Regions from separate parts of the Caproicibacterium sp. XB2 genome, predicted to be linked through region 1. Evidence: predicted binding sites of a transcription regulator. Region 1 holds the regulator's gene; the other holds the start of a gene.
What was found. The regulator HrcA, encoded in region 1, represses chaperone genes, less so after heat shock. The targets are predictions, from matches to a motif close to TGTTAGCACTCNNNNNNNNNGAGTGCTAACA.
Positions count from the first base shown of each region.

Region 2: the regulator HrcA is predicted to act here: its motif matches at 1,993-2,023, upstream of ACIHKT_RS06420 (Hsp20/alpha crystallin family protein).

Region 1 covers NZ_CP173227.1:126,948-131,170, forward strand. The annotation lists gene lepA (translation elongation factor 4) at 1-260, opposite strand, end outside; gene hemW (radical SAM family heme chaperone HemW) at 375-1,496, shown strand; gene hrcA (heat-inducible transcriptional repressor HrcA) at 1,661-2,686, shown strand; gene grpE (nucleotide exchange factor GrpE) at 2,723-3,382, shown strand; gene dnaK (molecular chaperone DnaK) at 3,482-4,223, shown strand, end outside.
Region 2 covers NZ_CP173227.1:1,273,930-1,278,152, reverse strand. The annotation lists gene ACIHKT_RS06430 (NAD(P)/FAD-dependent oxidoreductase) at 1-1,262, shown strand, start outside; gene ACIHKT_RS06425 (nitroreductase family protein) at 1,308-1,883, shown strand; gene ACIHKT_RS06420 (Hsp20/alpha crystallin family protein) at 2,174-2,584, shown strand; gene ACIHKT_RS06415 (glycerophosphodiester phosphodiesterase) at 2,710-3,477, shown strand; gene rbsD (D-ribose pyranase) at 3,539-3,934, opposite strand.

The DNA.
Region 1 (4,223 bases):
TCCACATGCCCGGGGGTATCAATCAGGTTAAAAATATAATCCAGCCCATCTTTGGCGGTGTACACCAAAGTAACCGCGCGAGCTTTAATAGTAATGCCGTGCTCACGTTCCAAGTCCATGTCGTCAAGAATCTGATTTTCCATTTCACGCAGGGGAACAGACTTGGTTTGTTCCAGAATACGGTCGGCAAGTGTGGATTTGCCGTGGTCGATATGTGCAATAATGCTGAAGTTGCGGATACGTTCACGCGGAATACGCAAGGCAACTCCCCCTTTCCCGGGAAACTCGGCCGCTGGTGCAGCCTGTTTTGAATCCTCTTTATAATGTAGTATTATAACATAAAGCACTGCTTTGCAAAAGAGGAGGAACACACCATGCAACCTGTTGGTCTGTATATTCATGTGCCGTTTTGCAGCGGAAAATGTCCGTACTGCGACTTTTTTTCCCTGCGAGGGGACGACCGCACGATGAATTTATATACGAATCGTATTATTGAAGAAATAAAAAAATACAAGTTGGAATATCCGGACATGACAGCGGACACTCTTTATTTTGGCGGCGGTACACCGAGCCTGCTGGGGGCGGAGCGGCTGTGCCGTATTTTGATGGCGGCTCGACAGGCTTTCGGGTTGGAAAATGCGGAAATCACGCTGGAAGCGAATCCGGACGGCGAGCTGCAGCCGCTGTTTGAGCAGGTACATGCTGCCGGAGTAAATCGTGTATCGCTGGGCTTACAGAGCGCGGATGAACGGGAACTGCGGCTGCTGGGCAGACAGCATACGGCGCAGGATGCGGCACGGGCCGTAGAAGACGCACACCGGGCGGGCATTGCGAATGTTTCGCTGGACCTGATGCTGGCGGTGCCGGGACAGACGGCAGAAACCCTGCAAAAAAGCGTGCAGTTTTGTTTGCAGGCAGGCGTGACGCACCTATCCATGTACCTTCTGCGGATAGAGCCGCACACAGCTTACTGGCAGCGGCGGGAGCAGATGGACCTGCCGGACGATGACAAGGCCGCGGAACTGTATGAAAAAGCATGCAGTCTAGCGGAGAAAGGCGGCCTGCGGCAGTATGAAATCAGCAACTTTGCGCGGCCCGGACAAGAGAGCCGCCACAACCTAAAATATTGGGACCTTGCACCATACCTGGGGCTTGGTCCGGCGGCACATTCCTATTTCGGCGGAAAACGCTTTTACTGGCCACGCTCACTGCGGGGCTTTTTGGCAGGGGAGGCACCGCTGCCGGAAGAAGATGCAGAAATACCGGCGGGCTCGTTTGCGGAATACGCCATGCTGCGCCTGCGGCTGACGGCTGGCCTGCGGGAAGCTGACTGTCGGAAGCGCTTTGGGCATGGTATTCCGGATGCCATGCGGCGGACAGCACAGCGATATGTGCCGGCCGGCCTGACACAGGTATCACCGGAGAGCCTGCGGCTGACACGGCGGGGATTTCTGGTTTCAAATCCGCTGCTGGCGGATTTGTTGGAGGAACTGTGAACGGTAAAAACCGCGCCCCAAATGGGCGCTTTTTTTATGAAAGTCTACAAATTCATAATGTATTTACAATTAACCTATTGACACAGGGGCAAAGTAATGATACATTAAGTAATGCAGTTAGCACTCATAAGCATAGAGTGCTAACTACAAAAGAGGGTGAGGATATGGAATTGACACCGCGCAAGCAGAAAATCCTGTCGGCAATTATTGAGCTGTATATGGTTTCGGGCGAACCGGTGGGCAGCAAGGTCCTGTGTGACAATTTGGACTTTTCCGTGTCCAGCGCAACAGTGCGCAACGAGATGAGTGACTTGGCGGCGATGGGCCTGTTGGACCAGCCGCACACCTCCGCCGGGCGGGTGCCCAGCGAGCAGGGATATCGGCTGTACCTGGATGAGCTGATGAAGCCGGCCAGTGTTACACCGGAAGAACGCCACTTTATTGATGCGCTGCTGCTGCCCAGTGCCTACGACCCGGAAAAACTGCTGGACGGCGTGGCCCGCACGTTGGCGGGCATCAGCCACATGGCAGCGATTACAACTACACCGAGCGGCAGTGCCGCGGCAGTGGCCGGCATTCAGTTCGTACAGACCAGCCGTCATACGGCCATGCTGATTTTGATGACGACTTCCGGCACGATGCACAGCCGTGTGTTCCACTGCGGCTTTGAGCTTTCGCCGGAAATTCTGCGTGTGTTTTTCCGTGTGTTTAATGAAAGCCTTGCCGGACGGCCGGTGCGCAGCATTACACCAGCGTATATCCAGACAATGGGTGCGTCCATGGGCGATACGGCGCTGCTGATGAGCAGTGCGCTGATGGCCCTGCAGGATGCGGCCAGGGAAGCAATGGGCAGTGACGTGCGCATGGACGGCCAGACAAACCTGCTGTTTTTTCCGGAACTGGGTGCGGATGACCTGCGGCGCATGATGCGCTATCTGTCGCAGCCGCAGCAAGTATATGGTTTGCTGCGCAGGTCCGGTTCCCGTGTGTATTTGGGAAATGAGAGCGGCGTGTCCGCACTGCGCGGAACCGGGCTGATTGTGGCGCATTATGCGGTGCACCAACAGGATGCCGGTGCAATCGCCGTGCTGGGGCCGATGCGCATGGATTACCCGAAACTGATTGGCAGCATTGATTATGTTGCCCGCAGTGTTGGCCGTATGCTGACAGAGCTGATAGACTGGCAGTAAAAGGAAGACAATTCCCAGAAATTTTGGATTGCATAGATGAAGGGGGTAGATGGGACTTTGAGTACCGAAGAAAAAAAGGAAACACAAGGCGCCGAAGAAAACGAGCCACAGCAGAAAACAGCGCCGGAAACCGAACAGCCCCAGAAAGAGGAACCGAAGCCGTCTGAGCCCGCTGAGGACCAGAAAGACAAACCGGCTGGAAAGGCCAGCAAAAAAGAAAACAAGGAACTGAAAGAAAAGCTGGAAAAACTGCAGAATGACTTGGCTGCTTTCAAAATGGAAGCGGACCAGCAGAAAGACCGGCTGATGCGCACCGCGGCCGAGTATGACAACTACCGCAAACGCACAGAGCGCGAGAAAAACGCACTGTATGCCAGCGCTACAGCGGACACCGTAAAGGAGTTCCTGCCGGTGGCTGACAATCTGGAGCGTGCGCTGGGACAGGCCGAGTGTTCCACAGAGGATCTGCGCAAAGGCATTGAAATGGTGCAGAAACAAATGCTTTCCACCCTTGAAAAACTCGGTGTAGAGCCGATGGGCAAGGCAGGGGAAAAATTTGATGCACAGCTGCACAACGCGGTTTCCCATACGGAGGACGACACTCTTGGCGAAAATGTGATTGCGGAAGTTTACCAGCAGGGCTATATGCTGGGGGACAAAGTGGTCCGCCACGCGATGGTCAAAGTCGCGAACTAGTTCCAGAGACCGGTGAAAGCCGGAAGATATACATTTTATCATCATTAAAAAAATATTTTACCGAATCCCGTAAGTGTGGTTAAACTGGAGGTATTCATTATGAGTAAGACCATTGGTATTGACTTAGGCACGACCAACTCCTGCGTTGCTGTTATTGAAGGCGGTAAGCCGGTTGTTATCCCCAATGCTGAGGGTGCCCGCACAACCCCTTCCATTGTTGCTTTTAAAAAAGACGGCGAGCGCATTGTCGGCCAGGCCGCAAAGCGGCAGGCCATTGCAAACCCGGACCGCACCGTAAGTTCCATTAAGCGTGAGATGGGCTCTGACTATAAAGTAACCATTGATGACAAGCAGTACACTCCGCAGGAAATCAGCGCGATGATTCTGCAGAAGCTGAAGGCGGATGCAGAAGCTTATTTGGGTTCTTCGGTCAGCAATGCAGTTATCACCGTACCGGCATACTTTACGGATTCTCAGCGCCAGGCAACCAAGGATGCCGGCAAGATTGCAGGCCTGGATGTTAAGCGTATTATCAACGAACCGACGGCCGCGGCTTTGTCCTATGGCATTGACAAGGGCGACGAACAGAAGATTATGGTGTATGACCTTGGCGGCGGCACCTTCGATGTTTCCATTATTGAAATGGGCGATGGTGTGCAGGAGGTTTTGGCTACCGCAGGCAATAACCGTCTGGGCGGCGATGACTTTGATAAGCGCATCATGGACTGGATGATTGGCGAGTTCAAGAAGGAAAACGGTATTGACCTTTCCAATGACAAGATGGCTATTCAGCGCCTGAAAGAAGCGGCAGAAAAGGCAAAGATTGAACTTTCCGGCATGA
Region 2 (4,223 bases), 850 kb from region 1:
GCGGTTTGCAGGATACTTTGCCTGTTACACCGGACAGCTTTTTCACGGCGGAAGAGGCCGGTGCCACCGTGAACTTTTGCGGGGACATCAATGAATTTCTGGAAAGCACAGCGGCATGCAGTCCGGAGGACAGGGAACAGCTGAAGCGGTTTTGTACGGCGGTCGAAAAGGCAGGGGCATTCCGCCCGGCAACGGAGTGCCCGCCGGATCTGCTTTCACCTTTGAAAGCATTGGCTGGTGCGGCCGGCACTGAAAGCGGCCGTCTGCTGCTGCGGCTGCGGACAGTTTCTCTGCAGGACTACGCGCAGCAGTTTCATCATCCGGCACTGCGCTGTGCTTTTCGGGAAGTGCTGCCGCCGGGCAGTACATTGGCACAGCTGGTCTTTTCCTATTCTCGTTTTCTCAGCGGCGATTTGGCCGTGCCGGTGGGAGGCTCCGCGGGTATTGTACACCGTATGGCGAAACGCTATTTGGCAGAGGGCGGACAGCTGCGCTGTAAAGACCCCGTGAAAAAAATCATTGCGGCCAACGGCGCGGCACGCGGCATTGTGCTGGCAGGCGGAGAACATATGCTGACGCATTGGGTGATTGCGGCGTGTGACCCGGCCTATGCCTGCCGTGTCCTGCTGCAGGACCGGTACGGTATGGAGAAAAAGCTGCAGGACCGATACTGCATGCCGGAAAAATATACAACCTGCTCCCTGGTGCGCCTATTCTTTTCCGCGCCGGAGGAGTCCCTGCCGATAGAACGGACGCTGTCGTTTCCAACCGATGTCATTCCGGCGGAGGGGGACGGCATCAGCCGCCTGAGGGTGACACAGTTCAGCAATGACCCGACTTTTGTATTCAACGGCCGGGCAGAACTGGCGGTTGATTTCCCCATTGCGGGACGGCAGGCATTCCGCCGTTGGGAGGCACTGGCTGGCCAGCAGGCGGCTTATCGGGAAGAAATCCGCCTGCTGGCAGACAGTACACGGCAGGCGCTGGAAAAACATTTTCCGCAAATGCAGGGGCTGGTACAGTTCCTCGGCTGCCATACACCGGCAGACTATGCCCGGCGGTTCCACAATTTTCACGGCTCCTGTACGGCATTTATTCCAACTGCACAGGCACGTCCAGCACCGCTGACCGGCCGCCTGCCGGGACTTTCTCACCTGCTGCTGACGGGCCAGTGGCTTGGACCAACAGCCGGTATGCATACAGCGCTGCTGCAGGGCAAATTTACCGTACAGCGCATTTGTCGGGACGAACATATACCATGAGAATCCATTTAAGATAATCTATCCAAATAGACAGGAGGAAGCACCATGATTCGAGATTTGGTTGAAAAAAGCAGAAGCTACCGCGGCTATGACCAGAGCCGCCGTGTTTCTCGGGACGAGCTGCTGCAGCTGGTAGACTGCGCCCGGCTGACTCCTTCCAGTGTCAACCGTCAGCCGCTGCGCTATTATCTTGCCTGTACACCAGAGCAGACGGCAAAGATTCAGCCGCTGACGCACTGGGCACGCGCACTGCAGCCCATACAGCTGCCACATCCCGGTCACTGCCCGCCGGCATTTATTATCATTTGTCAGGATACAAATGTTGACAGTTCTCTGCAGCGGTATCAGCGGGATGTCGGAATCGTTGCGCAGACTATGCTGCTGGTGGCTGTGGAAAAGGGACTGGGCGGCTGTATGATTGGCAACTTCAGCCCCGCAGAAGTTGCCAAAGCACTGGACCTCAAACCCAATTTGGTTCCTATGCTGGTTGTTGCCATTGGCAAGCCGGACGAAACGATTATTCTTACCGAAGTCAAGAACGATGACACCAATTATTATCGGGATGAAAACGACGTGCATTACGTCCCGAAGCGCCGCTTAGAGGACCTCATTATCAACTGACTTTACAAAGAAGACTTAAAAACAAACCGGACATACCGCAGAATGTATGTCCGGCTTGTTTTATGCCTTTTTCAATTCGGTCCGGCAGACCCGCAGAAAAGTCGCAAAATATTAGCACTCGTAAATGATGACTGCTAATATTTACAATCGGTTCATAAAATAGAGAAAAAAACTTCACAGTTTCTGCGTATTATAGAAGTTGTCAAAGGGAAAGACCCAAAAGACAAAACAAAATCACTTGTGTCGCCCGCCAGACCGGGCAGACAGAGCAAAAACTGGAGGTTTTCATCATGTTTGACTTAATTCCTTTCGAGCAGCAGTTCTTCCGTCCTTTCGATGACGACTTCTTTGGCGTCCACGCAAACAGCGTCCTGCCGTGCCGCACGGATATCCGTGACGAGGGTAGCCAGTATGTTCTGGAAGCGGAACTGCCTGGTTTCCGCAAGGACGAAATCAAGGTCAACGTCAAGGATAACTGCATGACACTGACCGCACAGCACAAAGAAGAAAATGAACAGAAAAACAACGAGGGCCAGTATGTGCGCCGTGAGCGCCGTGTGACCAGTATGGGCCGTTCGTTCGATGTTTCTGACGTACAGGCAGATAAAATTTCCGCACGCTTTGAGAACGGCGTCTTGACACTGACCATGCCGAAGAAAGAAGCGGCAAAGCCGCTGCCGACCGAAATCACCATTGAATAAACCTGTTTTTCAGCCATGACAGATAGATAAAAGACTCCGCCGCCGAGGGTAACAACAGCCCTTAGCGGCGGTCTTTTTTACCAATTCGTGTTATAATAAAATGAAACGGATAAGGAGGGACAAATTTGGCAGTACAGATTTTTGCACACCGAGGTGCTTCCTTTGCGGCACCGGAGAATACTTTGCCAGCGTTTGAAAAGGCCGCTGCTCTTCACGTGGACGGCGTGGAGCTGGATGTACACTTGACCACCGATGGCCGCTTGGTGGTCATTCACGACGATACTGTGGACCGTACAACCAACGGGCAAGGCAGGGTGAACCGAATGACGCTGGAACAGCTGCGCGCACTGGACGCTTCCGCGGGGCGGCAGGGATATGGTGGTGTACGCATTCCGACACTGGCGGAAGTATACCGTCTGCTGGAGCCTACCCATTTGTTGGTGAATGTGGAGCTGAAAGAAAATCGACGCAGCCGCGACGGCTATGCGGTTATCCCAAAAGTGCTTGCACTGGAGGAATCTGCCGGTATGAGCGGACGCGTCTTCTATTCCTCTTTTAATCCGTTTCTTCTGCGGGAGCTGAAGCGCCGTTCCCCACAGAGCAAAACAGCGTTGCTTTATAAAGTGCCGCTTGCACGCGTCTGGAAGCTGGCCGCACGGCTGGTGGCAGATGCCATTCACCCCAAAGACAGTTTGCTGCGGGATACGGCTTTGGTGTCGCAGTGCCATACCCGCGGTTTGGCGGTGCGCCCATGGACGGCGGATGAACCGGCGGTGATGGAGGAGTTGTTTCGGCAGCAGGTCGATGCGGTTATCACAAACTGTCCGGAACAGGCACTGCATTTGCGTATAGATACGGTTCCCATGGCCGCCTCACATGCCTATTCAAAGTAAATACGGAAATAAAAAATCTCAGCAGTTGTGTAAAATCCGCTGAGATTTTTTGTGTTGTATTTTAGAAATTGACGCCGCAGACAAGAATGACATTGGCAAAAGAAGTAGTTTCTCCCGTGCGAACAACCGCTTTTGCGCGGCGCAGCAGCTGTTTCAGCTCCTCATGCGGAACGTATTTGTGCGGCAGCCCCTGCAAAACGGAGCAGGTTTCGTCGTGCAGCCGAGGGCTGATATTTTTCATTTCTTCCGCCAGTATGTAGGATTCCACAACCAGTTCTCCGGAAACGGCTTTTAAAGTGTCCAGAAAAGAGGGAACGCCGCGCACCAGCGACAGGTCGATGACATTTATGCCTTCCGGAATGGGCAGACCAGGGTCAGCAATCACGAAATAGTCAGTATGTCCGGCACCAGCAATCGCCGAACAAAGCTGTGGGTTTAAAATACCGTTTTTTGTCATGAGAATGAAAACTTTCCTTTCAACAAACAAGATAAAACGTTTTAATAATAAATTTACACCATTATACAGCATTTTCAGCCAAAGGAATATAGGGCATAGATAACAAATTTTCGACTTCAATGTTTTACATAGTGCATAAAAGTACAAACTTCCACAGAAAAATTTATAAAAGATGTTGACAAAACAGCTTGTACGCTGTATTCTTAATTCAAACGTATTACCAAATATATTTTCCGCTGTATTTTAAAATTGTGTAAGTTGGACAGTCGGATATGTCTGCATGGCTGTC